2 regions of the Streptomyces sp. NPDC002851 genome follow, and region 2 is predicted to be linked to the other one. Evidence: riboswitches for the same ligand, from Rfam matches in the RefSeq annotation. Region 2 holds a riboswitch; the other holds the start of a gene.

Region 1 (15,675 bases), on a different contig from region 2:
GGCTCCCGGAAGCAAGCTCATCGGCTTCGACACCGAAGTGCCCAAACAGAAGGCCCTGAAGGTCGAGTTCGGCCCGGAGGCGGGCACGTACGGGGTCGGACAGCCCGTCATCGCCAAGCTCAGCAAGGCGGTCAAGGACAAAAAGGCGCGCACCGTCGTCGAACGCGCCCTGAAGGTCCGCTCGCAGCCCGCGACCGAGGGCTCCTGGCACTGGATGGACAGCAAGACGCTGCACTACCGGCCCGCGGAGTACTGGCCCACGCACGCCACCGTCGAGGTCACCTCACACCTCGACGGCATCAGGGTCAGCGACAGCCTGCGCGGCACCGCGACCAAGTCGCTGCGCTTCAAGACCGGCGACCGCCTGGAGGCCCTGGTGGACGCCGGCGCGCACCAGATGACGGTCTACCGCAACGGCAAGGCGATCAACTCGATCCCGGTCACCACCGGCAAACCCGGCTACGAGACCCGGAACGGCATCAAGGTGGTCCTGGACAAGTCGTACGCGGTCCGGATGACCAGCGCCAGCATCGGCTCCGCGGACTTCTACGACAAAATGGTGTACCACGCGACCCGGCTCACCGACACCGGCGAGTACGTGCACGCCGCGCCCTGGTCCGTCGGCTCCCAGGGGTACGCCAACACCAGCCACGGCTGCGTGGGTATGAGCCCCGGCAACGCCGCCTGGTTCTACAAGACCGTGCGCCAGGGCGACATCGTCAAGACCGTCAACAGCTACGGCGAGAAGATGCCGACGTTCGGCAACGGCCTCGGCGACTGGAACATGGACTGGAAGGAATGGCGCGAGGGCAGCGTCCTGCACGCCGGCACCCGGGAGAACCAGACCCCGGTCGACTCGGCCCGGCTCCGCCCCCGGGTGTGACGTCGTCCCGGTGCTCCGCGTGAAAACCCGGGGCTACGCCCGTACGGCGAGGCGCTTGCGCAGCAGCGCGGCCAGCGAGTCGGCGAACTCGACCGGCTCCACCGGCAGCGTCACCGCGGCGTCCGCGCGGCTCCAGGTGGCCAGCCAGGCGTCCTGCGGGCGGCCCATGAGCAGCAGCACCGGCGGGGACTGGAAGATCTCGTCCTTGAGCTGGCGGCAGACGCCCATGCCGCCCGCGGGCACGGCCTCGCCGTCCAGGACACAGACGTCGATGCCGCCCCGGTCCAGCTGCCGGAACACGGCGTCGGGGGTCGCGCACTCGATGAACTCCACCGGTGGCACATCCGCGGCCGGCCGGCGTCCGGACGCGAGCAGCACCTGTTGGCGGGTGTTGGCGTTGTCGCTGTAGACCAGGACCCTGGCGGTCGACTGCATGTCTCCTCCGGCATCTTCGGCGGCGCTCGATCAGTAACCGATGCGCGGGATGCTACTCCGTCCAACACCTCGTCAACAGCGGTATGGACAGGCTCCGGATGGGCCATCCGGGCTGGACACAGTGCACGAACACACCGAACAGCACCCCCCGGAGTGAGGGCGGGATAAGCGACCGACATAATGTCGGTCGTGGCGACAGCAACGACAGTAGATACCGGGCACGCGCACCCGTCGGTCAATCGGCCGAACCTCACCAGCGTCGGAACCATCATCTGGCTGAGTTCCGAGCTGATGTTCTTCGCGGCCCTCTTCGCGATGTACTTCACCCTGCGTTCGGTGACGGGTGCCGAACACTGGAAGGAAATGGCCTCGGCCCTGAACTTCCCGTTCTCGGCCACGAACACCACGATCCTGGTGCTCTCCTCGCTCACCTGCCAGCTCGGCGTTTTCGCCGCTGAGCGCGGTGACGTGAAGAAGCTCCGGTCGTGGTTCATCGTGACCTTCATCATGGGCGCGATCTTCATCGGCGGTCAGGTCTTCGAGTACACCGAGCTGGTCAAGCACGAGGGGCTCTCCCTCTCGTCCGACCCGTACGGCTCGGTGTTCTACCTGACGACCGGGTTCCACGGTCTGCATGTGACGGGCGGTCTCATCGCCTTCCTGCTGGTTCTCGGCAGGACGTACGCGGCCAAGAGGTTCACCCACGAGCAGGCAACCTCCGCCATCGTCGTGTCCTACTACTGGCACTTCGTCGATGTCGTCTGGATCGGCCTCTTCGCCACGATCTACATGATCAAGTAACTCGGTGCCGCGACGACGGCCCATATTTTCCAGAAGCATCGACGCAGAAGATCCTGACACCGGGGTAATCCGTGAAAAAGCTCTCCGCACGACGACGCCATCCGCTGGCGGCGGTCGTCGTCCTACTCCTCGCGCTGGCGGCCACCGGGGGGCTGTACGCCGCGTTCGCGCCCGCGGACAAGGCGCAGGCCGAAGAAACCTCCCAGTCCCTCGCCATTGAAGAGGGCAAGAAGCTCTACGCAGTGGGCTGCGCCAGCTGCCACGGCACCGGCGGTCAGGGAACCACCGATGGCCCGAGCCTGGTGGGCGTGGGCGCGGCGGCCGTGGACTTCCAGGTCGGCACCGGCCGGATGCCGGCCCAGCAGCCCGGCGCCCAGGTGCCGAAGAAGAAGAACATCTACAAGCAGGACGAGATCGACCAGCTCGCGGCGTACATCTCGTCGCTCGGCGCCGGTCCCGCGGTCCCGACCAAGGAGCAGTACAGCCCCGCAGGCGCCGACATCGGCAACGGCGGCAACCTGTTCCGCAACAACTGCGCCCAGTGCCACAACTTCACCGGTAAGGGCGGCGCGCTGACCCACGGCAAGTACGCGCCGAGCCTCGAGGACGTCGATCCGAAGCACATCTACGAGGCCATGCAGACGGGCCCGCAGAACATGCCGTCCTTCCCCGACTCGACGATGCCGGAGAAGGAGAAGAAGGACATCATCGCGTACCTCGACGCGGTCAACAGCGACAAGACCCCGTCGCCCGGCGGTATGGAGCTCGGTGGCCTCGGCCCGGTCACGGAGGGCCTGTTCGCTTGGGTCTTCGGTCTCGGCGGGCTGATCGCCGTCGCCGTCTGGGTAGCCGCTCGGACCGCAAAGGCCAAGAAGTCATGAGTAGCCAAGACATTCCCGAAGAGAACCTGCCGACCACCGGGCAGGACCACACGGCGACCCTCGAGAAGCCCGCGGACGACCCGTTCGCGGACCCGGGGCTGCCGCCGCACGAGCACCGCATCCAGGACATCGACGAGCGGGCCGCCAAGCGGTCCGAGCGCACGGTCGCCCTGCTGTTCACGCTCTCGATGCTGTCGACGGTCGCGTTCATCGCCGCCTTCGTGACGCTCCCGGTCGACAAGATCATTTACGCCTGGCCGATCGGGCACATCAGCGCGCTGAACTTCGCCTTGGGTCTGACCCTCGGCATCGCGCTGTTCTGCATCGGCGCGGGCGCGGTCCACTGGGCCCGCACCCTGATGTCGGACGTGGAGACCGCCCAGGAGCGCCACCCGATCGAGGCCACCCCCGAGGTCAAGGCCAAGGTCATGGAGGACTTCGCGGCCGGTGCCAAGGACTCCGCGCTCGGTCGGCGCAAGCTGATCCGCAACACGATGTTCGGCGCGCTCGCCATGGTGCCGCTCTCCGGCGTCGTACTCCTGCGTGACCTGGGCCCGCTGCCCGAGGACAAGCTGCGGCACACCGCCTGGTCCAAGGGCAAGATGCTCGTGAACATGAACACGAACGAGCCGCTGCGCCCCGAGGACGTCGCCGTCGGTTCGCTGACCTTCGCCATGCCCGAGGGCATGACGGAGCACGACCACGACTTCCAGACGGAGATCGCCAAGGCGGCCCTGATGATCGTCCGGCTCCAGCCGGAGGACATCAAGGACAAGCGCGAGCTCGAGTGGTCGCACGAGGGCGTCGTGGCGTACTCGAAGATCTGCACCCACGTGGGCTGCCCGATCTCGCTGTACGAGCAGCAGACCCACCACGTCCTGTGCCCGTGCCACCAGTCCACCTTCGACCTCACCGACGGTGCCCGAGTGATCTTCGGCCCGGCCGGTCACGCCCTGCCGCAGCTGCGCATCGGCGTGAACGAGGAGGGCTACCTCGAAGCGCTCGGCGACTTCGAAGAGCCCGTCGGCCCTGCCTTCTGGGAGCGCGGATGAGCACCAACGACAAGAACAGGAAGGCTCCGGCGGGCGAGCGCGTCGCCGATTGGGCCGATGGCCGACTGGGCATCTACTCGATGGCCAAGGCCAACATGCGCAAGATCTTCCCCGACCACTGGTCGTTCATGCTGGGTGAGGTCGCGCTCTACAGCTTCATCATCATCATCCTCACGGGTGTGTACCTGACGCTGTTCTTCCACCCGTCGATGAACGAGGTGGAGTACTCGGGCACGTACGTCCCGATGCAGGGTCAGCTGATGTCGGAGGCGTTCAAGTCGACGCTCGACATCTCCTTCGACGTCCGCGGTGGTCTGCTGATCCGGCAGATCCACCACTGGGCGGCGCTGATCTTCCTCGCGGCGATGTTCGTGCACATGATGCGCGTCTTCTTCACCGGCGCCTTCCGCAAGCCGCGCGAGATCAACTGGCTGTTCGGCTTCCTGCTGTTCGTCCTCGGCATGTTCACCGGCTTCACCGGTTACTCGCTCCCGGACGACCTGCTCTCCGGCACCGGTGTCCGCTTCGTGCAGGGCGCGATCCTGTCCGTGCCGGTCATCGGCACGTACATCTCGATGTTCCTGTTCGGCGGCGAGTTCCCGGGCGACGACTTCATCGCCCGCTTCTACTCGATCCACATCCTGCTGCTGCCGGGCATCATGCTCGGCCTCGTGGTGGCGCACCTGATCCTGGTCTTCTACCACAAGCACACGCAGTTCCCGGGTGCCGGAAAGACCAACAAGAACGTCGTCGGCATGCCGCTGCTCCCGGTCTACATGGCCAAGGCGGGCGGGTTCTTCTTCCTGGTCTTCGGTGTCATCGCCGTCATCTCGGCGATCACTGCGATCAACCCGGTCTGGGCCCTCGGCCCGTACCGGCCCGACCAGGTGTCCACCGGCGCCCAGCCCGACTGGTACATGGGCTTCGCCGAGGGTCTGATCCGCTTCATGCCGGGCTGGGAGATCAACCTCTGGGGCCACACGCTCGTCCTGGGTGTGTTCATCCCGCTGGTGATCTTCCCCGTGGTGCTCGTCGCGCTCGCGGTCTACCCGTTCATCGAGTCCTGGATCACCGGGGACAAGCGTGAGCACCACATCCTGGACCGCCCGCGCAACGCCCCGACCCGGACCGCGTTCGGCGTCGCCTGGATCACCGCGTACATGGTCATGCTCGTCGGTGGCGGTAACGACCTCTGGGCGACCAGCTTCAACCTGTCGATCAACTCGATCACCTGGTTCGTGCGGATCTTCTTCATCGTCGGCCCGATCATCGCCTTCATCGCGACCAAGCGGATCTGCCTGGGTCTGCAGCGGCGCGACCGGGAGAAGGTGCTGCACGGCCGCGAGTCCGGCATCATCAAGCGGCTGCCGCACGGTGAGTTCATCGAGGTGCACGAGCCGCTCAACCAGGAGAACCTGCACGCGCTCACCCAGCACGAGCAGTATCAGCCGGTCGAGATCGGCCCGACGGTCGACGAGAACGGCGTCGAGCGCAAGGTGAAGGCCACGCAGAAGCTGCGGGCCAAGCTCTCCAAGGGCTACTTCGGGGAGGACAACCAGATCCCCAAGCCCACCGTGGAGGAGTACAAGGAGATCACCAGCGGCCACGGCCACCACTGATCCCGGCCCTCAGCGGCTGATCGCCACGGCTCTGAGCCCCGTCCCATTCGTCGGACGGGGCTCTTTGCCGTCCTGCGGCTTGGCTAGGCTGAGCCACAGATTCTTTCCGTATGCCGTACCGCTGGGTCTCTGAGGTATCCGACTTCCCAGCCGTACGGCGACACGACCACCAGGAGCGACCATGAGCGCTGTGCACCCCGCTGGAGGCGACACCGCGGCGGGCCGTTCCTGGCCCGCCCTCCTGAACGGCCTGCTCGAGGGCCGCGACCTGAGCGCCGACGACACCGCCTGGGCGATGGACCTGATCATGCGCGGCCAGGCGACCGACGCGCAGATCGCCGGGTTCGCGGTGGCGTTGCGGGCCAAGGGGGAGACCGTCGACGAGATCACCGGTCTCGTCCGGGCGATGTACGAGCACGCGCATGTGATCGACGTGCCGGGCCCCTCGGTCGACATCGTCGGTACGGGCGGCGACGGCGCGAAGACCGTCAACATCTCCACCATGGCGGCGATCGTCATCGCCGGTACGGGTGCGAAGGTCGTCAAGCACGGCAACCGGGCGGCGTCCTCGGCGTCGGGTGCCTCGGACGTCCTGGAGAAGCTCGGCGTCAATCTGGAGCTGGCGCTGCCGCGGGTGGCCGAGGTGGCCGAGGAGGCCGGGATCACCTTCTGCTTCGCGGTGAAGTTCCACCCGGCGCTGCGTCATGTGGCCGCGGCGCGCGGCCAGTTGGGCATCCGTACGACCTTCAATGTACTCGGCCCGCTGACCAACCCGGCGAAGGTGAAGGCACAGGCGGTCGGCGTCGCGGACCCCCGGATGGCGCCCATCGTCGCCGGTGTCCTCGCCGAGCGCGGCAACTCGTCCCTGGTGTTCCGCGGCGACGACGGGCTCGACGAGCTGACGACGACGGCCACCTCACGGGTGTGGGTGGTCCGGGACGGCAAGGTGACCGAGGAGAGCTTCGACCCGCGGGACGTCGGCCTCGACCTGGTGCCGGTGGAGGCGCTGCGCGGCGCGGACGCCACGTACAACGCCGATGTGGCGCTGCGGCTGCTCGACGGCGAGACCGGTCCGGTGCGGGACGCCGTCGTGCTGAACGCGGCGGCCGCACTCGTCGCCCTGGAGCCGACCGGGAAGCCGCTGACCGAGCAGATCCGGGGCGCGATGGACCGGGCCGCCGAGTCGATCGACTCGGGCGCGGCCAAGGGGGTCCTTGAGCGCTGGGTGGCGGCCAGTCGGCGGTGAACGGCACCGCACGCCGAATGTGACGCAAGACGCAGTCCGGAATGCGGACCGCGCCTTGCGCCGCAAAGATCTTCTGGCAAGATGCTTCCCAGGTCATGAGTGACAGCGACTGAGGCCCCGGCCCGCTGTCCGGCAACCCTCCGTCCGTGGCGGGGTGCCCCGGGTGAAGACCAGGCCGCAGGCAGCGAGGTCTGTGGCAAGCGCGGACCCCTGCACACCCTGGGGTCCTGGTCCTCAAGGGAGCAGTCTCGTGAGCAAGCGAATGCGATAGGGCTACGGCCCCTTTTCCGCATACCTCCGCATCAAGTTCCTTTCGCTACGCGCGGGTTGAGTCCGGATTGTCCGTTCGTCCGTTCGTCCGCTCGTTCGTGTAGCACGTGGTGGTGCGTCGAGGTTTTTCGCCCGTACGTGGAGTGCGGGTTCCCCTTTGCTTGATTCGCCGCGTTTTGCCGGGAGATGCCGTTATGTCCGCGTACCTGAATGCCGCCACCGCCACCGCTACTGCCGCTGCCACCGCCACTGACGCCACCGTCACGGAGGCCGTCGCCGCTTCCGCCGACGTCGCTTCCGTCGACCCCGCCTGTCCCGCTCAGCTCGCCGTGCTCGGCCGGGACGTCACCGTGCCGCTCGTGACCGGCGGCGAAGTCACCTACGCCGCGCTCGACTACGCGGCCAGCGCGCCGGCGCTTCAACGCGTGTGGGACGACGTGGCCGCGTACGCGCCGTACTACGGCAGCGTGCACCGCGGGGCGGGCTACCTCTCGCAGCTGTCGACCGACCTGTTCGAGAACGCACGCCGGACCGTCGAGGAGTTCCTCGGCTGCCGCACCGGCGACCAGGTCGTGTTCACGCGGTCCACGACTGATTCGCTGAATCTGCTGGCCGCCGCCCTTCCCGCCGACTGCCAGGTGTTCGTCTTCGAGACCGAGCACCACGCTTCGCTGCTTCCGTGGCGCGACGCCCGGGTGACGTACCTCAACGCCCCGCGTACGCCCGACGAGGCCGTCGCCACCCTGGAACGGGCGCTCGCCGACCGCACCCCGTACGGCCCCGCGCTGGTGTGCGTCACCGGTGCCTCGAACGTGACCGGGGAGCTGTGGCCGGTGCGGGAGCTCGCCGCCGCCGCGCACGCCCACGGCGCGCGGATCGTGCTCGACGCCGCGCAGCTCGCGCCGCACCACCCGGTGTCCCTCAGCGAGTTGGACGTCGACTGGGTCGCCTTCTCCGGGCACAAGCTGTACGCCCCGTTCGGCTCCGGTGTGCTCGCCGGGCGGGCCGACTGGCTTCAGGAGGCCGAGCCGTACCTCGCGGGCGGCGGCGCCTCTCGTGCGGTCGCGCGGCGTGCGGACGGCGGCGTGGACGTGGAGTGGCAGACCACCCCCGCGCGCCACGAGGCCGGTTCGCCGAACGTCATCGGCGCGTACGCCATCGCTTCCGCCTGCAAGGCGCTCACCGAGGCCGGGTTCGACTCGCTGGTGGCACGCGAGCAGGAGCTGATCGCGCGGGTGCGGGCCGGGCTCGCCGAGGTGCCGGAGGTGAGGGTGCTCTCGCTGTTCGGCGACGACGCTCCCCGGGTCGGGGTCATCTCGTTCGTCGTGGACGGATGGAACAGCTCGCACTTCGCGGCCGCGCTCTCCGCCGAGTACGGGATCGGGGTGCGGGACGGCCTGTTCTGCGCCCACCCGCTGGTGCGCACGCTGCTCGGCAGCGACCCGCAGGAGCAGGGCGAGTGCGGGTCGCCGGAGGCCGCGCCCGGGGAGAAGTCGCTGAACGCGATCCGGGTGAGCTTTGGGGCGGGTACGCCGGATGAGCACGTGGAGCGGTTTGTGCGGGCGGTGCGGGAGCTGGTGCGGGATGGTGCGCGGTGGTCCTACCGGACCGAGGACGGGCGGTGCGTGCCGGACACGGCGGGGGTGTGAGGGGGGCGGGGTGCGGCTCGTGGGTGGGGGTTTCCCCTACCCGCCCCTTCCCGAAATCCTGCGGAGCTACGGGGGCTCCGCCCCCGGACCCCCGCTCCTCAAACGCCGGACGGGCTGATGGCTAAGCGGCGAGATTGGCGCCCAACAGCACCATCCGCAAGGCCCGTTCCGTCGCGTCCGTCAGGAACTCGCCGCCCCGGCCCAGCGCTTCGGGCAGCGTGACCGGGGCGGGCAGGATCGCACTGTATGCGTCCACCCCGGTGGCGTGGACCTGATGCGCGCCCTCGCCGATCGTGCCCGCGAGGGCGAGGACCGGGCGGCCGTGGAGCTTGGCGCGGCGGGCCACCTCGGCCGGGACCTTGCCGCGCGGCGTCTGGTGGTCGAGGGCGCCCTCGGCGGTGACGACCAGGTCGGCGCGGGCCAGACGGGCGTCCAGGTCGAGGGGGGCGAGTAGTCCGTCGAAGAGGCTGTAGCGGGGGAGCAGTTGGGCGCCCAGGGCGGCCAGGCCCGCGCCTAGGCCGCCGGAGGCGCCCGTGCCGGGGCCATGGCGTAGGTCGGCCGAGCAGCCGAGGTCGCGTTCGAGTACGTATGCCCAGTGGTCCAGGGCCGCCGAGAGCTCCTCCACCTGCGCCGGGGTCGCGCCCTTCTGCGGGCCGAAGACCCGAGCCACGCCGCGCGCGCCGCACAGGACGTTGAACGGGTTGCAGACGACCTGCAGCTCCACGTCCTTCAGGCGCGGGTCGAGGCCGCTCGGGTCGATCCGGTCGAGGCGGGTCAACGCCCGTCCGCCGCACGGGAGTTCGTATCCCTTCGCGGTGAGCAGGCGGGCGCCGAGGGCCTGTAGCGCGCCGGCGCCCCCGTCCGACGTACCGGAGTCTCCGCAGCCGACGAGGATGCGGCGTACGCCCGTGTCGAGCGCGGCGCGGATCAGCTCGCCGACGCCGTACGTGGTGGTGGCGCCCGGGTCGCGCAGGGTGCGCGGGACCAGGGACAGGCCCGCGACGGCGGCCATCTCCACCACGGCGGTCTCGGCGTCGAGCAGCGCGAAGTGGGTGCCGACCGGTTCGCCCACGGGGCCCGTGGCGGGCAGCGCGACCAGGCGGCCGCCGGTGGCCGAGGCGAGCGCGGCGGCGGTGCCCTCGCCGCCGTCCACCAGGGGGATGAGGTCGACCTCGGCGTGCGGGACGACGCGGCGCACCCCGGCCGCGATGGCCTCGGCGGCGGCGCGGGCGGACAGGGACTCCTTGAAGCCGGCGGGGGCGACGGCGAAACGGGTCAGCATGGCGGTAACTCCCGGGGTCAGGGGCGTCAGGGGCGAAGGACGGGCACGCCGAGCAGCGGCCACACCGCGAGCGCGAAGAGCAGTACGAGCGCGGCGGTCAGTGGGGCCAGGACGGTGGAGAGGCGCAGCAGGTCGCGCGGGGTGTAGGTGGGGGTGCCGGGGATCTCGGCGAAGAGCGTCACGGGCTTCGCGGACGCGGGCAGGGTGTGGCAGAAGCCCGCGGCGGCCGTCGACGCGAGCGCGGCCGCGACCGGGTTGACGCCCGCGCCGACCGCCGCCACCACGACCAGCGGGACCAGGACCGACGAGCGGGCCGAGCGGGACTGCAGGACGAGGTGCGCGGCCGTGCTGAGCACGATCACGGCGCCGAGGAACAGTCCGGGCGGCAGGTCCACGGGCAGGCCCGAGACCAGCCACCGCGCCGCGCCCGAGTCGGCGAGCGCCACGCCCATCGCCATCGTCGCGGCCATGAAGAGCAGCAGCGACCAGGGCACCGTCTTGAGGGCGTCCTTGAGGCGTACGGTGCCGAGCGCGGGGGACGCCGCGATGACCGCGCCGATCAACGCGACGACGGCGGGCGGGACTTGGTGCAGCGGCTCACTGCACCACAGCGCGACGACGGTGGTGAGGAGGAGTGCGCAGCGGGACTCCGCCGCGTTCAGCGGGCCGGTGACCGCCGTGTCGCTGTGCTCCTGGAGGTCCCCGGCGCTGATGCGTACCGGACCGCGCCGGTCCGCGCGCCGCGTCGTCGTCAACAGGACGACCTCGGCGGCCAGATGGGAGGACGCGACGGCGAGCGGCAGGCCGAGGAGCAGCCACTGCGTGAAGCCGATCCGCTGTCCCGTCGCCTCCCAGAGCACCGACACGGTGATCAGATGGGCGCCAGCGCCGATCAGGGTCGCGACCGCGGACAGCAGGATCACGGTGGGAAACAGCAGCGCCAGCATCACGACCAGTCGCTTGCGGTCGGCGAGGACCTTGGCGAGCGCCAGGAAGACGGGCAGCGCGAGGGCGGCGCGCCCGGAGGTGGCGGGCACCGCGAAGGCCGTCACCACCAGCGCCGCGGTGGTCAGATGCGTCAACTGCCGTACGCTGCGCGCCCCGCTGACCAGGAACGCCGCCGCCCGGCCCGCGAGCCCCGTGCGCGCCACGGCGGCCGCGAGCACGAAGGCGCAGATCAGCAGCCACACCGTCGCGTCGCCCAGGGTGCCGAAGAGGGTCTCGCTGCTGATCACTCCGGTCGCGGTGAGGGCGAGTCCGGCGCCGAGCGCGATGTACGTGTCATCGATCGGGGTGGCGATCCACGCGCAGGTCGCGAGCGCGAACACGGCGAGGGTGAGGCGGGCCTCGCCGGTCAGGCCGGGGAAGTTGGTGGGGACGAGCAGCAGTCCGCAGAGGGTCAGGGCCGCGCACCACGTTGCCGCTTGCCGGAAGTTCACTGTCACGTAAGACAGTTTTCGAACCTGCTGTGAGTCCCTGATGAGCCGTAAATGAAGGGAACTTCACCGGGACAAGGAACCTCACCGGGACGGGTACTTCACCCGGGGGCGCGGGGCGCAGGGCGCGGGGCGCGACCGGACGGCGCTGCGGCGGCTTACGGACCGGGCAGCCGGTACCCCATCCCGCGCACCGTCTCCACCCGCTCCGCGCCCAGCTTCTTGCGCAGCGCGCGGACGTAGACGTCGACGATGTTGGAGCCGGGGTCGAAGTCGTATCCCCAGACATGGGAGAGGATCTGCTCGCGCGCGAGCACCTGCCCGGGGTGGCGCAGGAAGAGTTCCAGGAGCACGAATTCGCGGGCCGTCAGATCCACCGTCCGGTCGCCCGAGCGGGCCCTGCGGGTGCGCAGGTCCAGGCTGAGCTCGCCGCTGCGCAGCACCGTCACCTCGGGCGCGCGGGCCGCGGTGCGCAGTCGGAGCCGGACCCGGGCGAGCAGCTCCTCGAAGCGGAACGGCTTCGTCATCCAGTCGTCGGCGCCGCCTTCGAGCCCGGCCACGGTGTCCCGCACCGAGTCCCGCGCCGTGAGCACGATCACCGGGACGGTCACCCGGGCCTCGCGCAGCTGCCGCAGGACTGTGAAGCCGTCCCGGCCCGGCAGGCCGATGTCCAGGATGACCAGGTCGAAGCCGCCGGTCAGCGCGTAGTCGTGTGCGGCGTCGCCGTCGGCTACGACGGTGGTCGTGAAGCCGTTGGCGCGCAGCCCCTTCTCGATGAAGGAGGCGATGCGTTCCTCGTCCTCGACGATCAGAATCCGGTTCACTTGGCCTCCTCCAGAGGCAGATCGAGTACGAAGGTGGCGCCGCCGCCAGGCGTTTCGCGCAGCCGCACGCCGCCGCCCCGGTGGCCCTCGGCGATCGCCCGCACGATGGACAGGCCGAGCCCGGCGCCGCTGCCGCGCGCGCCGCGCCGGGCGGTGCCGCGCCGGAACCGGTCGAAGATCACCTCGGCGTCCTGCGGTGGCACACCGGGCCCCGAGTCGGCGACGTACAACTCGACGGCCGCACCCTCGATGCGGGAGCCGATGCTGACGGCCTGGCCGGGCGTGGTGTGCTGCACGGCGTTCTGCGCGAGCTGCACCATCGCCTGGGTGACCCGCTGCTCGTCCAACTCGGCCTCGCCCTCGGCCACTTCGGTCAGCTTCCAGTCACGCTCGCCCAGGGTGCGCGCCTTGACGTAGACATCCGCGGTGAGTTCGGCGAGCTGCACCGGTCCTGGTGTGACGAAGTCGGGGCGCTCGGCCTTGGCGAGCAGGAGCAGGTCCTCGACGATCCGGCTCATCCGGTCGAGCTCGTCGGTGACGAGGCGGACGGTCTCCTCGCGCTCCGCCGGATCGTCGCCCATGAGCTCCAGGTGGCCGCGGACGATGGTGATGGGGGTACGGAGCTCGTGCCCGGCGTCGTCGACGAAGTAGCGCTGTGCGGCGAAGGCCCGCTCAAGCCGGTCCAGCATCGCGTTGAACGTCTCGGCGAGCGCGGCCACGTCGTCGCGGCCCTGCACCGGGATGCGCCGGGTCAGGTCCTGCTCGGTGAGCTGGGCGGCGGTGGTGCGGACCAGGCGTACGGGCCGCAGGATGCTACCGGCCACCACCCAGCCGATGCCGGTGGTCATCACCAGGGCGACCCCGGAGATGGCGAGCAGTATGCGGAACACCTCGTCCACCCGGGCCAGTTCGGTCTCCGGGTGGAAGGCGACGACGAACGCCGCCTCCGGCTCGCCGCCCTGCCGCGCCACCGTCACCTTGGCCCAGCGGATCTCGCCCTCGGGGCGGTGCAGGGTGCCGGTGGCGTCGGGCGAGGCGAAGATGGCGCGGCGCGCGGCCGGGTCCTGGTGCAGTGGCAGCGCGGTCCGGATCTCGCGCTGCTGCACCAGCTTGGCGGGGTCGCGGTCCGCCCGTCGTACGAGACCGATCAGCTCCTCGTCGGCGTCGGCGTACTGCCGCTCGAGGAAGACCCGGAGCAGGCGGTCCGGGGCGGCGAACTCGCGGCCGGTCTCCGGGTCGACGCCACGCGCCTCGAGGTTGGCGAACTCGCTGGTCTCCTGGGCGAGCAGGCGCGCGATCCGGTGGTCCACGTCCCGCTCCAGGATGGAACGGGTGGTCATGGCGACCGCGGCGAGCGCCACGGCCATCACGCCGAGCAGCCAGAGCAGGATCCGGACGCGGGCGGAGATCCGGCGCACGGGCGCGGATTCAGCCGTCGTCCCGGTCTCCCGCACCGCGCCCGCTCCCGTCGTTCCGGTCGTCGTTCCCGTCGTCGTTCGTGTCGTCGCCCGTGCTGCCGTTCCGGCTGCCCCCGTCGTCGCCCGTGCCGCTGTTCCGGCTGCCCCCGTCGTCGTCATCGTCGTCGTCGCCGGGCCCGTCGCTCACCGGTGGCCGGGAGACCACCTCGTCGCTGGGCGTCGGGGTGGGTGAGGGGGACGAGGGCTTGCCCGAGGGGGCGGGTGAGCTGGGGTCCAGCTCGATCTTGGGCGGCACCTTCGGGGGCGCGGGGCTGTCGGTGAGTGTGTAGCTGGTCGCCGCGATGCCGAGGGGGATCGCGACGACTGCGGCGAGTGCCGCCATGCGGTGGGAGAAGGCCATACGTCGAGCGTGCGCGGCTCGGGCGCGCGTCCGGATGAGGCGAAGATGAAGAAGTCCTCATCCGGCCGCGGGGCCTGAGGCCGCGAGGTCGCGGGAGCGGACGGACCGAGGGCCCGTCCGGCCGGGCGTGTGCGCCGGGCGTCGCTGCTCGCCGCGGGCCCGCGAAGGTCGGGGAGACGGGCCCTAGGAGTCCAGGCCGATCGCGAACGCCGCCTCGAGGTCGTGCTGGGAGTACGTGCGGAACGCGACGTGCGTGTCCGTGGCCTCGACGCCCTCGATCTTGCTGATCCGGCCCGGAATGACGTCCGCCAGATCGTCGTGGGCGGCCACCCGCACCATCGCGATGAGGTCGTAGGTACCGGTCACCGAGAAGACCTCGCTGACGCTGTCGAGCGCGGCGATCGCCTCGGCGATCTCCGGGATCCGGTCCACGCTGGTCTTGATGAGCACGATCGCGGTGATCACGGCTGACTTTCTCCCTCGGTCGCCGGCGCTTGGCCCTTCACTCTAGCCGTACGCAGACACAGCCCCCAGGCGTAGAGGAAGCCGAGCGAGAAGCCCACCAGGTGAGCCAGGTAGGCGACCCCGGGACCGCTGGTCTCCCGCGCCGCCGCAAGCCACTGGAGCGCCACCCAGAACGGCAGCACGATCCATGCGGGAAAGCGCAGCGGAAGAAAGAACAGAAAGGGAAAGAGGCTGGTGACCCGGGCCGTGGGGAAGAAATAGAGAAAGGCGCCGAGCACCGCGGAGATCGCCCCGGACGCCCCCACCAGGGTCTGCTCGGAGCCGGCATTGGCGGCCGCGAACACGAAGAGCGCGAGCGCCCCGCAGCCCAGATAGAAGAACGCGTACTGGAGATGCCCCAGACGCTTCTCCACCATCGCCCCGAACACGTAGAGGAACAGCATGTTGCCGAGCAGATGCAGCCAGCTGCCGTGCACGAAGAGCGCGGTGACCGGAGTGAGCGCGGCCCGCGGCACCCCGTCGAGCAGCGCCTGCGGGATGACGCCCCAGCGGGCGAAGTAACCGCGCTGGGCGGCGAGCAGTTGGTCGCCGGTGCCGAAGGTGGGGTTGAGCCCGGACCCGGGGGAGATCACGAAGATCGCGCAGCAGACCACGATCACGCCGTACGTCACCACCGCACCGCGCCCCGTGACCAGCCGCAGCGGCGCGCGCAGGGACGCGACGCCCCGGAAGACGGTCGGGGACGTGTCCTTGTGCGGCTCTCCCGCCGCACCCCGCTCAACGATCATGGACAGATCATGACGTAACCGGATGCATGCGTATAGACCGCCTCGCCGCCCGGCTCCCGGCCGTCCGCACGGCCCCACGGCAAGCCTTAGGGTTGCCAGAAGTAGGGGAGTATCACTGACCTACGAAAAGTGACTGACTCAAGGTGACCGACTCAAACTGATCGACGAAAGGCGTACGCCGCGATGACGGTTCCGCTCCCGACCTCCGACACCCGGTGGCGCTGCA
Region 2 (15,675 bases):
CGATGACCCCGAGCTCGTACGCCTGGCCGCCTGGTTCCACGACGCCGTCTACCTTCCCGAGCGGTCCGAGAACGAGGAGCGGTCGGCCCGGCTCGCCGAACGGGCCCTGCCCGAGGCCGGGTTGAGCCAGGAGCAGACCGCCGAGGTCGCGCGGCTCGTGCGGCTGACCGTCACGCACGACCCGGCCGAGGGCGACCGGAACGGTGAAGCCCTGTGTGACGCCGACCTCGCCATCCTTGCCGCCGAGCCCGAGGCGTACGCCGCGTACGCCGCCGCCGTCCGTGAGGAATACGGGTTCGTGCCCGACGACGCCTTCCGCGCGGGGCGGGCCGATGTGCTGCGGCAGTTGCTCGCGCTGCCTCGGCTGTTCCGTACGCCGTACGGGGCCGCCGAGTGGGAGGCGCGGGCGCGGCGCAATCTCGCCGCCGAGTTGGAGTCGCTCTGCGATTGAGACAACCGTCACGGCGGGAATGAGCGGGAATGAAAGGGGCACCCGCACGGTTCGCACCTGACATGCCCGAAACCGAAAGCGCCTCCGGTTCCGCCCGACCCAACCGTTCCAACCGCTCCAACCGACCCGGCCGACCCGGCCGTATGCCCGTCGCCGTATACACCCTCGGTCTCGCCGTCTTCGCGCTCGGGACCAGCGAGTTCATGCTCTCCGGGTTGCTTCCGGCGATCGCCGACGACATGGATGTGTCCATTCCGCGGGCCGGGCTGCTGATCTCCGCCTTCGCGATCGGCATGGTCGTGGGCGCGCCCGTGCTTGCCGCCGCCACGCTGCGGCTGCCACGGCGGACCACGCTCATCTCGCTCATCAGCGTCTTCGGGCTCGGGCAGGTCGCGGGGGCGCTCGCGCCGACGTACGAGATTCTGTTCGCCTCGCGTGTGATCAGTGCGCTCGCCTGCGCCGGGTTCTGGGCCGTCGGCGCCTCCGTGGCCATCGCGACGGTGGACCGCGACGCCCGGGCCCGGGCCATGGGCGTGATGATCGGCGGGCTTTCCATCGCCAATGTGGTCGGCGTTCCCATCGGGGCGTTTCTCGGGGAGCACCTCGGGTGGCGGTCGGCATTCTGGGCCGTAGGGGCCGCCTCCGCGCTGGCGCTCGTCGGGGTCGCGACGCTGATTCCGCGGATCCCCGTGCCCGCCGAGAAGCCGCAGTTGCGGCGGGAGTTGACCATCTACCGGGACCCGCAGGTCTGGGTGCAGATCGCCGTGATCACGCTCGCGGGCGGTGGCGTGTTCTGCGCGTTCAGCTACCTCGCGTCGCTGCTCACCGATGTGTCGGGGCTCGACTCCGGCTGGGTGCCCACCGTGCTCATGCTCTTCGGGATCGGCGCGCTCGTCGGGACGACCGTGGGCGGGCGGATCGCCGACGGGCGGCTGTTCGCCGTGATGTTCAGCGGGATCGTCGCTTCTACCGTCTTTCTCGCCGTGCTCGGGCTGTTCGCCGAGGTCGCGGCCGTGGCCGTTGTGCTGTCCTTCCTCATCGGCGTCTCGGCCTTCTATACGGCGCCCGCGCTGAACGCCCGGATGTTCAACGTCGCCGGGGCCGCCCCGACCCTCGCCGGTGCCACCGCCACGGCCGCCTTCAACCTCGGCAACACCAGTGGCCCCTGGCTCGGCGGCACGGTCATCGACGCGAAGCTCGGCTTTACGTCACCGGCCTGGGCCGGGGCCGGGATGACGCTGGCCGCGCTGGGGGCGGCGTTCCTGGCGCTGCGGTTGCAGGGGAGGGCGACGGAGTCTGTGTCCGCGGGGGCGCACGTCGTGGCCGAGGGCGCCACCGGCACCGGCACCGGCACCGGCACTAGCCTGCCGCGACAGCCTTCTCGTACACCTTCCTCGTCGCCTCGGTGAACAGCACCGCCGTCGACTCCTCGTCCGTGTCGCCCCCGCTGAGCACCCCGATCAGCCGTCCCGGCCGCCCCGGCCCGCCGAACTCCGTGAGCCACGGGCTGCCGCTCGTGCCCGTCCAGAAGCCGCCGCACCGCATGTGCAGCATGTACGGCTCGTCCTTGTCCCGGGACGTGTGCGTGCGGCACGCGACCTGACGGTTCTCGGGGTTGTGCTCGGCGTCGGGGTAGCCGTACACCGTCACCTCGCGGTCGAAGCCGGAGGACCAGTCGGGGCGGGCCGCGCCGACGACATCCTGGATGGCGCGGCCCCGGTCGTCCGGCTCCAGGGTCAGAAACGCGTAGTCCGCGCGGTCGTCGGCCTGGTCCCGCCAGCGGTCGTCGAGGTAGGCGCCCTTCACGCGCCACCGGCCGTACGGTGTGCGGCCGTCGCCGGAGCCGCCGAAGCCGGGGGCGAAGGCGAGGTCGTCCTCCTCGGTGAGGTCCTCGACCTGGCCGTCCTCGTCGACGTTCCGTACACAGTGCCCGGCCGTGGCGATGACATTGCCCTGAGGGCTGTCGACGACGGTGGCCGTGCACCAGTGCTCGCCGTCGGCGACCAGGACACCGACCGACGGCAGCCCGTCCGTGGGCGTCGCCTCGGTCTGCGGGGCGGGCAGCCCGGAAAGCCCAGGCAGCACGGCGCATCCGGCGAGCAGGGCCAGGGCGGCGGGCAGCGCCCATACGGCCGGGCGGTTCGAGAACCCCATATACGTACGGAGGGTAAGAAGGCGACACGGGTTCCAAGAATCAGCCCGTCCGGCGTTTGAGGACGAGCGCGTTCAGCGCGAGGGGGGGCTGGGGGCGCAGCCCCCAGGAGCGGCGCCCGAGCCGACGGCACGGATGCGTGATCCGTAAGACGGGCCCTACGCTTCGCGCCCCTTCGGCCGCCTCAGCCCCGCCTTCACCAACAACCGCACGATGTCCCGACTCGGCACCTCCACCGCCCCCGCCCGCACCGCGCTCTCGTACCGAGCCGACGGCACGTCATAGTGGTCGCCGTCGAACGCCTGCCGCGGGCACCCGATCCCCGCGGCGAACGCGTGCAGTTCCTCGTACGACACATCGCTGATCATGTGCGACCACATCCGGCCGTGCCCCGGCCACGCGGGCGGGTCGATATAGATCGTCAATGCGCCACCGATCCGAGCGACCCGATGGCCGCGACCACGACCCCCGCCTTGCCGCACACCCAGTGCGGATCCGCACCCAACTCGGGCTCTACGTCCAAGGCATGAGGGTCACCCGAACCGCACACGGGGCACAGCGGCCACCGCCCGTACTTCTCCAGGAGCTTGTCCTGTACGTCCTGCGCGACGAGCCCGGCCACGAACTCCGCGCCCTCCGGCCACTGCGCGACCCACCACCGGCGGTGCACCACGGCGTCCTCGACCATCGAGACGACATCGGCCTGCGCGACCTCGAGCGCGACCAGGTCAGCGAGGACGAGCGCACGGGCGGCGTGCAACGCCTGCTCCAGAGGGCCGGTGGGATCGGCGGCGGGGTCGGACGGGTTCATGGCCCCATTGTGCGCCCCGTACCGGCACGAGGTCGACGGCCCACGGCTCACAGCAGCCCCAATCTCCACAGGACAGAAGTCCCGGCAGAACTCCCGAACACAGCCGTGACTTGACCGACGGCGTCTTGACCGCACACCAGGCCAAAAATATCTTTCAAAGTGTGAGCAACGAAGTGAAGGAAATTTTCACCGGTGACGCCCCCGCCGCCCCCGCGGCCCTCGCCGCGAAGGTGCGCACCCTCGGGCCGTCCATGACCCGCTCCATGCAGCGCGTCGCCGAAGCCGTGGCCGGCGACCCGGCGGGCTGTGCCGCCCTGACCGTCACCGGGCTCGCCGAGCTCACCGGCACCAGCGAGGCCACCGTCGTCCGCACCGCCCGCCTGCTCGGCTACCCGGGCTACCGGGACCTGCGGCTCGCGCTCGCCGGGCTCGCCGCGCAGCAGCAGTCGGGCCGCGCCCCGGCCGTGACCGCGGACATCGCCGTCGACGACCCGCTCGCGGACGTCGTCGCCAAGCTCGCGTACGACGAGCAGCAGACCCTCGCCGACACCGCGGCCGGGCTCGACACCACCCAGCTCGCCGCCGCCGTCTCGGCCCTGGCCGCCGCGCGCCGCACCGACATCTACGGGGTCGGCGCCTCCTCGCTCGTCGGCCAGGACCTCGCCCAGAAGCTGCTCCGCATCGGCCTCGTCGCGCACGCCCACGGCGACCCGCACCTCGCCGTCACCAACGCCGTACAGCTGCGCTCCGGGGACGTGGCCGTCGCGATCACGCACTCCGGCTCCACCGAGGACGTCATAGAACCGCTGCGCGTCGCCTTCGAGCACGGCGCCACCACCATCGCGATCACCGGCCGCCCGGACCGCCCGGTCTCGCAGTACGCCGACCACATCCTGACCACCTCCACGGCCCGTGAGAGCGAGCTGCGCCCGGCCGCGATGTCCTCGCGCACCTCCCAACTGCTCGTCGTGGACTGCCTGTTCGTGGGCGTGGCGCAGCGGACGTACGAGACGGCGGCCCCCGCCCTCGCCGCCTCCTACGAGGCGCTCGCGCACCGGCACAGCCCCCGTACGCGGTAAGCATCCGGCACGCACCCCTCCCTCCACCGCACACGAAAGAGCCGCCACCGCCATGACCTCCACCACCCCCGAGTCCGGCGAACTGCGCGCCCAGCTGGACACGCTGACCACCGAGGCGTTCCGTCCCGAACTCGCCGAGATCGACCGCATGTCGACGCTGGACATCGCCCGCACGATGAACGGCGAGGACGCCACCGTCCCGGCCGCCGTCGCGGACCGGCTGCCGCAGATCGCCGCCGCGATCGACGCGACCGCCGAGCGGATGGCCCGCGGCGGCCGCCTGATCTACGCGGGCGCGGGCACCGCCGGGCGGCTCGGCGTCCTGGACGCGAGCGAGTGCCCGCCGACCTTCAACACCGACCCGTCCGAGGTCGTCGGCCTGATCGCGGGCGGCCCGAGCGCGATGGTCACCGCGGTGGAGGGCGCCGAGGACTCCAAGGACCTGGCCCGCGAGGACCTGACCGACCTGGGCCTGACCGCCGACGACACGGTGGTGGGCATCTCCGCCTCGGGCCGCACGCCGTACGCCGTCGGCGCGGTGGAGCACGCGCGCGCGGCCGGGGCCCTGACGGTCGGCCTGTCCTGCAACGCGGACAGCGCGCTCGCGGCCGCGGCCGAGCACGGCATCGAGGTCGTCGTCGGGCCCGAACTCCTCACCGGATCGACGCGGTTGAAGGCGGGCACGGCCCAGAAGCTGGTCCTCAACATGCTCTCGACGATCACGATGATCCGGCTCGGCAAGACCTACGGAAACCTGATGGTGGACGTACGCGCCTCGAACGAGAAGCTGCGGGCCCGCTCGCGCCGCATCGTCGCGCTCGCCACGGACGCGCCGGACGAGACCATCGAGACCGCCCTGACCGCCGCGGACGGGGAGGTGAAGACCGCGATCCTGATGATCCTGGCGAAGGTCGACGCCGACACCGCCGAAAAGCTCCTGACCGACTCCCAGGGCCACCTCCGCGCGGCCCTGGCCGCGACGGCGACGGATTAGGCAGCATCCCCTCCCACCGGCCCCGCGCCACGCCACGCCAAAGGGCGGCACCCCCAAGGGAATGCCGCCCTCCGACTCGTACGACCGCGAGCGCGCCCGCGCCCGCGACCGCGACCGCGACCGCGACCGCGACCGCCACCAGCGTCAGCGTCAGCGCGAGCCGACCGGTGCCTGCTCCTTCGCCACGCCCGCGGCCGCGTCGCCCGCGTCCGTGGTGCCCCAGCACTCCACCTCGCCGCGCAGGCCCGGCACCTGGTCCTTCCGGAAGACCGGGTCGAGGCCCTGGCGGCGCTGGGCCAGGTAGTCGTCGAGGAGGCGGAAGGCGACCGCCCCGAGCGGGATGATCGCGATCATGTTGACCAGGACCATCGCGCCCATCGTGACGTCCGCGAGGCTCCAGACCAGCGGGACGGAGCCGATCGCGCCGAGGACGGCGCAGGCGACGACGACCGCGCGGTACGAGGTCATCACGCTCTTACGGCGGGTGATGAACTCGATGTTGGACTCGCCGTAGTAGTAGTTACCGATCATGGAGCTGAACGCGACCATGAAGACGACGAGCGTCAGCAGGTGCCCGGCCCAGTCGCCGAGCGCGCCGGCGAAGGCGGACTGCGTCACGTCCGCGCCGCCGCGCTCGCCGAGCGTCGGGTTGGCGGTGAGGATCACGAAGGCGGTCATGGTGCAGATGACCAGGGTGTCGAAGTAGACGCCGAGGGTCTGGACCAGGCCCTGCTTCACCGGGTGCGTGGTCTCCGCGGCGGCGGAGGCGTTCGGGGCCGAGCCCATGCCCGCCTCGTTGGAGAACATGCCACGCCGCACACCCTGCAGGATCGCCGTACCCACGGCGCCACCCGCGACCTCACGGAAGCCGAAGGCGCTGCCGATGATGTCGGCGATCATGCCCGGCACGCTGCCGAGGTTGAGGACCACGACGATCAGGCCGACCAGCAGGTAGAGCGAGGCCATCGCGGGGATGAGGACCTTGGTGACGGCCGTCAGGCGCTTCACGCCGAAGAACACAGCGAGCGCGAGGAGCGCGGCGAGCACCACACCGAGGACGGGCGCGAACCAGGTGGAGTCCGTGCCGAAGGAGCCCTTCGCGGCCACCGTGATCGTGTTGGACTGCACCGCGGTCAGCACGAACCCGAAGGTCAGCGTGATCAGGACGGCGAAGATCACCCCGAGCCAGCGCTTCCCGAGCGCCTTCTGCATGTAGTAGGCCGGGCCACCGCGGTACGTACCGGGCTCGGTCCCGCGCACCTTGTACAGCTGGGCCAGGACCGACTCGACGAACGCCGAGGCACCGCCGATGAGGGCCATCATCCACATCCAGAAGACGGCGCCGGGGCCGCCCATGGTGATCGCGGTGGCCACACCGGCGATGTTGCCGGTGCCGATGCGCGCGGCGGCGGAGATGGTGAAGGCGCCGAAGGGGCTGACGCCGCCGGACTGCGGCTTGTCCTTGAAGACCCGGAACATCTCCGGGATCAGACGGATCTGCACGCCCTTGGAGCGCAGGGTGAACCAGACGCCGGCCACGGCCACCAGCGGAATCAGCAGATATGTCCAGAAGACGTCGTTGAGGTCGACGATCCAGGTTTCCAACGTGCTCATGGGGGTGCTTCCCGGTTCCTTGTGAGTCGGGGAGTCGGCCCGTTCGTTGCACACGCGTACGGATCGCGTACGGAGCGGACGGTCGGGCCGGACGGCGCGGAGGAGAACACTCCGCAAACGCCAGGACTCTAGGCAGGGACGACCGCCCCTGCCCAGAGCTTTCGGAAGTGCCCTATCTCACAATGTGGAACCGAGCCCGTCAGAGCAGCTTCGCCGACTCCGCCGACTCCCGCTCCGCCGCCGGTTCCCAGCACTGCACGCCCCGCAGATCCGGCATCCGGTCGCGGGTGAAGACCGGGTCGAGACCCTCGCGGCGCTGGGCGACGAAGTCCTCGGCGAGCCGGAAGGCGATCCCCGAGAGCGGCAGGATCGCCGCCAGGTTCACCAGTGCCATCACGCCCATGAACACGTCGGCGAGGTTCCAGATGACGCTCACCGTGCCGAGGGCGCCGAGGAAGACCACGACCAGGACGAGGGCCCGGTAGCCGGGCAGGACCCACTTATTGCGGGTCATGAACCGGATGTTGGACTCGCCGTAGTAGTAGTTGCCGATCAGGGTGGAGAAGCAGAGCAGGAAGACCACCACGGTCAGCAGGTGGCCCGCCCAGCCGCCGAGGGTCTCGGAGAGCGCGCTCTGGGTCAGATCGGCGCCCTGCTGGGCCCCGCTCAGCTCCGGGTTGCTGGTCAGGATGACGAACGCGGTCATCGAGCAGATGAGCAGCGTGTCGAAGAAGACCCCGAGCGACTGCACCAGGCCCTGCTTGGCCGGATGGCTGACGTCCGCCGTGGCACCGGCGTTCGGCGCCGAGCCGAGACCCGCCTCGTTCGAGAACATGCCACGCCGCACGCCCTGCTGGATCGCCGCGCCCAGGGCACCGCCGGCGACCTCGCGCACCCCGAAGGCCCCGCCCACGATGTCGAGGAACACCCGGGGCACGTCCCCGATGTTGAGTACGACGACCACGAGTCCGAGCAGCAGGTACAGCAGCGCCATCACCGGCACGAGCCACGTGGTGACCTGCGCGATCCGGCGTACGCCACCGAAGATCACCAGGGCGAGGAGGCCCGCGACCGCCAGGCCGAGCACCGCCTTGAACGAGCCGGGGTCCGCCGGGCCGATCGAGCCCGCGGCCACCGAGACGATGGTGTTGGACTGTACGGCGTTGAAGACGAAGCCGAAGGTCAGCGTGATGACGACCGCGAAGACCACGCCCAGCCAGCGGCGCTTCAGGGCGTACTGCATGTAGTACGCGGGACCGCCGCGGAACGAGCCGTCCTTGCCGCGCACCTTGTACAGCTGGGCGAGCGCCGACTCGACGAACGCGGAGGCGGCCCCGATCAGCGCCATCGCCCACATCCAGAAGACGGCGCCGGCACCGCCGAGCGTGATCGCGGTGGCCACGCCCGCGATATTGCCGGTGCCCACGCGCGCGGCCGCCGAGATGGTGAAGGCGCCGAAGGAGGAGACCGCCCCCGGCGCCGCCTTGTCCCGCACCACGCGCAGCATCTCGGGGAAGAGACGCAGCTGCACGGCCCGCGAGCGGAAGGTGAAGTAGAGACCGGCGCCGACCACGAGGGGGATCAGGAGCCAGGTCCAGAAGTGATCGTTGATGGTCACGATCACCGAGTCGAGCGTGTTCACGTACATCGTCCTTGCAAGTTCAAGCACCGAGGCGGACGCCCCTGCACGGCGAAGGCGCCCGCCTCACAAGGCTCATGAGCGAGAAGCTCATCAAGCAACAGGGGCGGTGCGCCTCCCGAGAGGGAAGCACACCGCCCCTTTGCAGAGCAAAACGCTCAGGACAGCTGATCCGGGGATCAGAAGTCCATGTCACCGCCCGGCATGCCGCCCGGAGCGGCCGCGGCGGCCTTCTCCGGCTTGTCGGCGATGACGGCCTCGGTGGTGAGGAACAGCGCGGCGATCGACGCGGCGTTCTGCAGCGCGGAACGGGTCACCTTGGCCGGGTCGATGACGCCCGCGGCGATCAGGTCCTCGTACTCACCGGTGGCGGCGTTCAGACCGTGACCGGCCTGGAGGTTGCGGACCTTCTCCACCACGACGCCGCCCTCAAGACCGGCGTTCTCGGCGATCTGCTTGAGCGGGGCCTGGAGGGCCAGCTTGACGGCGGCGGCACCGGTGGCCTCGTCGCCCTCGAGCTCCAGCTTCTCGAAGACCGAGGAGGCCTGCAGCAGGGCCACGCCACCACCGGCGACGATGCCCTCCTCGACGGCCGCCTTGGCGTTACGCACGGCGTCCTCGATGCGGTGCTTGCGCTCCTTGAGCTCCACCTCGGTGGCGGCACCGGCCTTGATGACGGCCACGCCGCCGGCCAGCTTCGCGAGGCGCTCCTGGAGCTTCTCGCGGTCGTAGTCCGAGTCGGACTGCTCGATCTCGGCGCGGATCTGGTTCACCCGGCCGTTGACCTGGTCGCTGTCGCCCGCACCGTCGACGATGGTGGTCTCGTCCTTGGTGATGACGACCTTGCGGGCGCGGCCGAGCAGGTCGATCGTCGCGTTCTCGAGCTTGAGGCCGACCTCCTCGGAGATGACCTCGCCGCCGGTGAGGATGGCGATGTCGTTCAGCATCGCCTTGCGGCGGTCACCGAAGCCCGGGGCCTTCACGGCGACGGACTTGAAGGTGCCCTTGATCTTGTTGACGACCAGGGTCGACAGGGCCTCGCCCTCGACGTCCTCGGCGATGATCAGCAGCGGCTTGCCGGACTGCATGACCTTCTCGAGGAGCGGCAGCAGGTCCTTGACCGAGCCGATCTTCGAGTTCGCGATCAGGATGTACGGGTCGTCGAGGACGGCCTCCATACGCTCCATGTCGGTCGCGAAGTACGCCGAGATGTAGCCCTTGTCGAAGCGCATGCCCTCGGTGAGCTCCAGCTCCAGACCGAAGGTCTGGGCCTCCTCGACCGTGATGACGCCTTCCTTGCCGACCTTGTCCATCGCCTCGGCGATGAGCTCACCGATCTGGGTGTCGGCGGCGGAGATGGAGGCCGTGGAAGCGATCTGCTCCTTGGTCTCGACATCCTTCGCCTGCTCCAGCAGGGCGCCGGAGACCGCCTCGACGGCCCGCTCGATGCCACGCTTCAGAGCCATCGGGTTGGCACCCGCGGCGACGTTCCGCAGGCCCTCCTTGACGAGCGCCTGCGCCAGGACGGTCGCGGTCGTCGTGCCGTCACCGGCGACGTCGTCCGTCTTCTTGGCGACCTCCTTGACCAGCTCGGCGCCGATCTTCTCGTACGGGTCCTCGAGCTCGATCTCCTTGGCGATGGAGACACCATCGTTGGTGATCGTGGGGGCGCCCCACTTCTTCTCGAGGACGACGTTGCGACCCTTGGGCCCAAGGGTCACCTTGACGGCGTCGGCGAGCTGGTTCATGCCGCGCTCGAGGCCGCGCCGTGCCTCCTCGTCGAACGCGATGATCTTGGCCATGTGAAGTGGTCCTCCCGGACTGGGGTGGATTGCTCCGGACCGCGCTGGCGCCCGCGACGGACGGCCTGCCTGCCTCGTGGTTCCTTGCCCCACCCGGCGTGGCGGCCTCACCGACCCGGTCCTTCTTTGTCACTCTCACCTGCAGAGTGCTAACGCCAATGATTAGCACTCTCCCTGGGTGAGTGCAAGGCGCTTCCGGTGAAGGAGGACCGTCGTCCGTACGGTGACGACCGCCGCAGGCGCGCCGGAGCCCGTACGCACGGAAGGACCCGCACCCCGGAGGGATGCGGGTCCTTCGTCACGTCGCTGCAGTCAGTCGCGTCGGCGCGATCAGGCAGTCACGCGGACCATGTCCGCCTGCGGCCCCTTCTGGCCCTGCGAGATCTCGAACTCGACCCGCTGGCCCTCTTCAAGGGTGCGGTAGCCGTCCATCTGAATCGCGCTGTAGTGGACGAATACATCCGCACCACCGTCGACCGCGATGAAGCCGTACCCCTTCTCCGCGTTGAACCACTTGACGGTGCCCTGAGCCATGCCTAACTCCCCTATTACTGGCCCTTGCACAGACCCGCACTTCGCGGATCCGGGTCAGACCTCACCCCCCGACAGGTGGGGGTGTGCGCCGGAACGCGTCGACCGCCGCTGAATGTATCTGTCCAACTGCCGTCTGCAACAGGTCAATCGGACGAGAATTCTGGGCACGGCCGAGCGGAAGAATACGGAGAAGTCGCCGCCAGCCAGGGCAAGTCGGGCCCGGCAAAGCTCTCATACGGCGCAAATGGCCGGAATGCATTGGCCGCTTCCGGCCGGGATTTCCTCGGAGTTCTCATATGCTCCCGGCACACTCAGCACGCACGGGACACTCACGGGGAATCGGACGCGCCCAACTGTACCGCGCGCCACGAGGCTGAATTACCCCCTCCGCTTAGCGCGGAGAGGGCAATTCTCAAGAACCTTGCGTATTGCGGGCCGATGAGCCCGACGCTCAGCAGCCGCCCGCGACCGCCGGGATGATGGAGACGCCGGCACCGTCCGGGGTCGCCGTCTCCAGGCCCTGCTCGAAGCGGACGTCGTCGTCGTTCACGTACACGTTCACGAAGCGGCGCAGCTTGCCCTGGTCGTCCAGGACGCGGGCGGCGATACCGGCGTGGTTCTTCTCCAGGTCCGCGATGACCTCGGCGAGGGTCGCACCCTCGGCCTGAACCTCGGACTGGCCGCCGGTGTAGGTGCGCAGGATGGTGGGGATGCGGACGTTGACGCTCATGGTTCACCTTTCGGCGGGGTAGAAATCAGCCCCTCCGGCGTTTGAGGAGCGGGGGTCTGGGGGCAGAGCCCCCTCACGCGGCGTTAGCCGCATATCGGCACTGCCGGGAAGGGGCGGGGCTGGGGAGTAAAAAGTCAGCGATCCAGACCAGCGGCCCGGAACGCATCAAGGGACGGCTTGATCACGGCAGTGGCCTGCGACGTGGGCGCCACCGCGTCCAGCGTCTTCAAGCCATCACCAGTGTTCAGCACAACCGTGGTCAACGACGGGTCGAGCACGCCGGTCTCGATCAGCTTCTTCGTGACGCCGACCGTCACCCCGCCCGCCGTCTCCGCGAAGATCCCCTCCGTACGGGCGAGCAGCTTGATCGCGTCGACGACCTGCTCGTCGTTGACGTCCTCCACGGCACCACCGGTGCGCCGCGCGATGTCGAGGACGTACGGCCCGTCGGCCGGGTTGCCGATGGCGAGCGACTTGGCGATGGTGTCCGGCTTCTGCGGGCGTACGACGTCGTGGCCGTTCTTGAACGCCTGCGACACCGGAGAGCAGCCCTCCGCCTGGGCGCCGAAGATCTTGTACGGCTTGTCCTCGACGAGCCCGAGCTTGATCAGCTCCTTCAGGCCCTTGTCGATCTTCGTGAGCTGGGAGCCCGAGGCGATCGGGATCACCAGCTGGTCCGGCAGCTGCCAGCCGAGCTGCTCGCAGATCTCGTACGCCAGGGTCTTGGAGCCCTCGCCGTAGTACGGCCGCAGGTTCACGTTCACGAAGCCCCAGCCCTCGCCGAGCGGGTCGCCGATGAGCTCGGAGCAGAAGCGGTTCACGTCGTCGTAGTTGCCCTCGATGCCGACGAGCTCGCCGCCGTAGACCGCGGCCATGACGACCTTGCCCTGCTCCAGGTCGTGCGGGATGAACACGCAGGAGCGGAAGCCGGCACGGGCGGCGGCGGCGCCGACGGCACCGGCGAGGTTGCCGGTCGAGGAGCAGGAGAGCGTGGTGAAGCCGAAGGCACGCGCGGCCTCGAGAGCCTGCGCGACGACGCGGTCCTTGAAGGAGTGCGTCGGGTTGCCGGAGTCGTCCTTGATGAACAGGCCGCCGGTGACGCCGAGTTCGGCCGCGAGGTTGTCGGCCTTGACGAGCTTGGTCCAGCCGGGGTTGAGGTTCGGCTTGGACGCCACGTCGGCGGGGACCGGGAGCAGCGGGGCGTACCGCCAGATGTTGTCCGGGCCGCTCTCGATCTTCTTACGGAGCGCTGCTGCTTGACTGGGCCCACCGGTCTGAAAGTCGTACGCCACCTCAAGGGGGCCGAAACACAGCTCGCAGGCGAAGATCGGGCCGAGCGGGAAGCGCTCGCCGCACTCGCGACAGGAGAGGCCTGAGGCCGGGCCGAGGTCGACGGGGGTGGTGGTGGCTTCTGCGGTCTGTACAGCCATGGAGGCGAGGCCCTTTCTCCTCATCTTCCTCGCGACGCATCTCGCCGCGAGACGGACTTGGCACCTTCCCTAGCCAGGGCCTCGCGCGCATGCAGTGCGAGAACTGACTGGAGGGTTGCCGGGGCTTCAACGGGCCGTATCCCTCTGCCCCTCTGGATGAGCGGTATGGACCGGCGGGTGCCGGACGTTTATGTGGACGCGGACCCCGACATGCGTCGGCCGTCCGCGTTGTTCAAGACTGTAACGGAAGCACCTGACAGTTGAGATAGTCGTCCGAACCGCGAGATGGATCACATCCACGGCCTACAGGACACGGCCAGGCAAGAACGGCCACGCAAGAGGGGACCGGAACGTGCTCGAAGAGGTGGAGCGCTGGCTGAACAGGCGCTCCTGGTCCGTGACCGACCGGCCGCTCAATCAGCTCCTCGCCGCCAAGGCCCGCAGCGGCAGCACGGTCAGCGTAGTGCTGCCCGCGCTCGACGAGGAGGCCACGGTCGGCGAGATCGTCGCCACGATCCGGCGCGAGCTGATGTCCGACGCGGCCCCGCTGGTCGACGAGCTGGTGGTGATCGACTCGGGCTCGACCGACCGTACGTCCGAGGTGGCCGCGGCGGCCGGGGCGCGCGTGGTGCACCGGGACGCGATCCTGCCGCGCATCCCCGCGGTGCCCGGCAAGGGCGAGGTGCTCTGGCGGTCACTCCTGGTGACCAGCGGCGACATCGTGTGCTTCGTGGACGCGGACCTGCGCGAGTTCTCGGCCGACTTCGTCTCCGGGATCGTGGGGCCGCTCCTGACCGAGCCCGGGGTACAGCTGGTGAAGGCGATGTACGACCGTCCACTGGGTACTGAGTCTGATTCGCCCGCCTCCGGCAGGACGTCCGGTCAGGGCGGCAGGGTGACGGAACTGGTCGCGCGGCCGCTGCTCAACCTCCACTGGCCCCAACTGGCCGGTTTCGTCCAGCCGTTGGGCGGCGAGTACGCGGCCCGCCGGTCGCTGCTCGAACGGCTGCCGTTCCCGGTGGGGTACGGCGTGGAGCTCGGGCTGCTCGTGGACGCGCTGCACACCGTGGGCCTGGACGCGCTCGCGCAGGTCGACGTGGGGGTGCGCAAGCACCGGCACCAGGACGGGCGGGCGCTCGGCCGGATGGCGGCGGCGATCTACCGCACGGCCCAGCTGCGGCTCGCCCGCGGCCACCTCGTACGGCCGGTCCTGACCCAGTTCGAGCGGGGCGAGGCGGGCTTCGAGCCGCGGACGCACGCGGTGGACACGGAGGAGCGGCCGCCGATGACCGAGATAGCGGAGTATGCGGACCGTCGCGTGGCGTGACCCTGGCCTTGACCCTGCCAAGTCGTACTCGGGGGCGTTTGGGTGCTGTCCGCCCGGGCTAGGTTGGGCGCATGGCTTCTGATGATTCGCCTGGTGCTGCTGACGGAGCTCAGGTTCTCGTCGCGTCCAACCGCGGGCCCGTCTCGTACGCCGTACGCGAGGACGGCACGCTCGACGCGAAGCGCGGCGGTGGCGGCCTGGTGTCCGGGCTCTCGGCCATTGGTTCCAGCGGCGCGGACTCCCTGTGGGTCTGCTCGGCGCTGACCGAGGGCGACCGGGAGGCGGTGCGGCGGGGCGTGGCCGAGCCGGGCGTGCGGATGCTCGACATCGACGCGGCGGTGCACGCGGACGCGTACAACGGCATCGCGAACTCGGTGCTCTGGTTTGTGCACCACATGCTGTACCAGACGCCCCTCGAGCCGGTCTTCGGGACGGAGTTCCGGCGACAGTGGGCGGCGTACGAGACGTACAACCGGGCCTTCGCGGAGGAGCTCGCCGCGCGGGCGGCGCCCGGGGCGGCGGTCCTGGTGCAGGACTACCACCTGGCCCTGGTCCCAGGGATGCTCCGCGGACTGCGAGCCGACCTGCGCATCGGTCACTTCTCGCACACCCCCTGGGCGCCGGTCGACTACTTCCGGATCCTGCCGGACGACATCGCCGAGCAGCTGCTCCGCGGCATGCTGGGCGCGGACCGGCTCGGCTTTCTGACCCACCGCTGGGCGGACGCGTTCACGGCGTGCTGCGAGGCGGTGGCCGGGGGGCTCGGGGACACCCGCGTGGGCGTGCACGGGCTCGGCGCGGACGCGGACTTCCTGCGGGAGCGGGCGCACCGGGGCGACGTGGCGGAGCGGATGGCGACGCTGCGGGAGCAGATCGGCGGCGAGGGCCGCAAGACGGTCGTACGGGTCGACCGCACCGAACTCTCCAAGAACATCGTGCGCGGCCTGCACGCGTACCGGCTGCTCCTCGACGAGCACCCCGAGTGGCGCGAGCGGGTCGTGCACATCGCGTTCGCCTACCCGTCGCGGCAGGATCTCGCGGTGTACCGGGAGTACACGGCGGAGGTCTCGCGCGTCGCCGAGGAGATCAACACGGCGTACGGCACGGCGACT

The links. Region 2 has a riboswitch for S-adenosylmethionine ahead of thrC (threonine synthase). Riboswitches for the same ligand answer to the same signal wherever they lie in the genome.
Region 1: it holds a riboswitch for S-adenosylmethionine, as region 2 does, so the genes downstream of both, ACWD10_RS12495 (aminotransferase class V-fold PLP-dependent enzyme) here and thrC (threonine synthase) in region 2, are expected to answer to the same signal.

The regions. Positions count from the first base shown of each region.
Region 1 covers NZ_JBSFUT010000009.1:112,075-127,749, forward strand. The annotation lists gene ACWD10_RS12460 (Ig-like domain-containing protein) at 1-883, shown strand, start outside; gene ACWD10_RS12465 (hypothetical protein) at 917-1,318, opposite strand; gene ctaE (aa3-type cytochrome oxidase subunit III) at 1,499-2,119, shown strand; gene qcrC (cytochrome bc1 complex diheme cytochrome c subunit) at 2,191-3,000, shown strand; gene qcrA (cytochrome bc1 complex Rieske iron-sulfur subunit) at 2,997-4,052, shown strand; gene qcrB (cytochrome bc1 complex cytochrome b subunit) at 4,049-5,671, shown strand; gene trpD (anthranilate phosphoribosyltransferase) at 5,853-6,917, shown strand; SAM riboswitch class IV at 7,009-7,126, shown strand; gene ACWD10_RS12495 (aminotransferase class V-fold PLP-dependent enzyme) at 7,382-8,836, shown strand; gene ACWD10_RS12500 (glycerate kinase family protein) at 8,958-10,118, opposite strand; gene ACWD10_RS12505 (SLC13 family permease) at 10,145-11,563, opposite strand; gene ACWD10_RS12510 (response regulator transcription factor) at 11,713-12,378, opposite strand; gene ACWD10_RS12515 (ATP-binding protein) at 12,375-13,745, opposite strand; gene ACWD10_RS12520 (small secreted hydrophilic protein) at 13,807-14,196, opposite strand; gene ACWD10_RS12525 (Lrp/AsnC family transcriptional regulator) at 14,380-14,661, opposite strand; gene ACWD10_RS12530 (rhomboid family intramembrane serine protease) at 14,658-15,449, opposite strand; gene ACWD10_RS12535 (hypothetical protein) at 15,633-15,675, shown strand, end outside.
Region 2 covers NZ_JBSFUT010000002.1:558-16,232, reverse strand. The annotation lists gene ACWD10_RS01925 (HD domain-containing protein) at 1-451, shown strand, start outside; gene ACWD10_RS01920 (Cmx/CmrA family chloramphenicol efflux MFS transporter) at 595-1,860, shown strand; gene ACWD10_RS01915 (trypsin-like serine peptidase) at 1,811-2,605, opposite strand; gene ACWD10_RS01910 (DUF4031 domain-containing protein) at 2,762-3,028, opposite strand; gene ACWD10_RS01905 (hypothetical protein) at 3,025-3,414, opposite strand; gene ACWD10_RS01900 (MurR/RpiR family transcriptional regulator) at 3,576-4,493, shown strand; gene murQ (N-acetylmuramic acid 6-phosphate etherase) at 4,546-5,487, shown strand; gene ACWD10_RS01890 (alanine/glycine:cation symporter family protein) at 5,638-7,101, opposite strand; gene ACWD10_RS01885 (alanine/glycine:cation symporter family protein) at 7,301-8,743, opposite strand; gene groL (chaperonin GroEL) at 8,920-10,542, opposite strand; gene ACWD10_RS01875 (cold-shock protein) at 10,873-11,076, opposite strand; gene ACWD10_RS01870 (MoaD/ThiS family protein) at 11,528-11,806, opposite strand; gene thrC (threonine synthase) at 11,941-13,260, opposite strand; SAM riboswitch class I at 13,254-13,399, opposite strand; gene ACWD10_RS01860 (glucosyl-3-phosphoglycerate synthase) at 13,589-14,563, shown strand; gene ACWD10_RS01855 (alpha,alpha-trehalose-phosphate synthase (UDP-forming)) at 14,635-15,675, shown strand, end outside.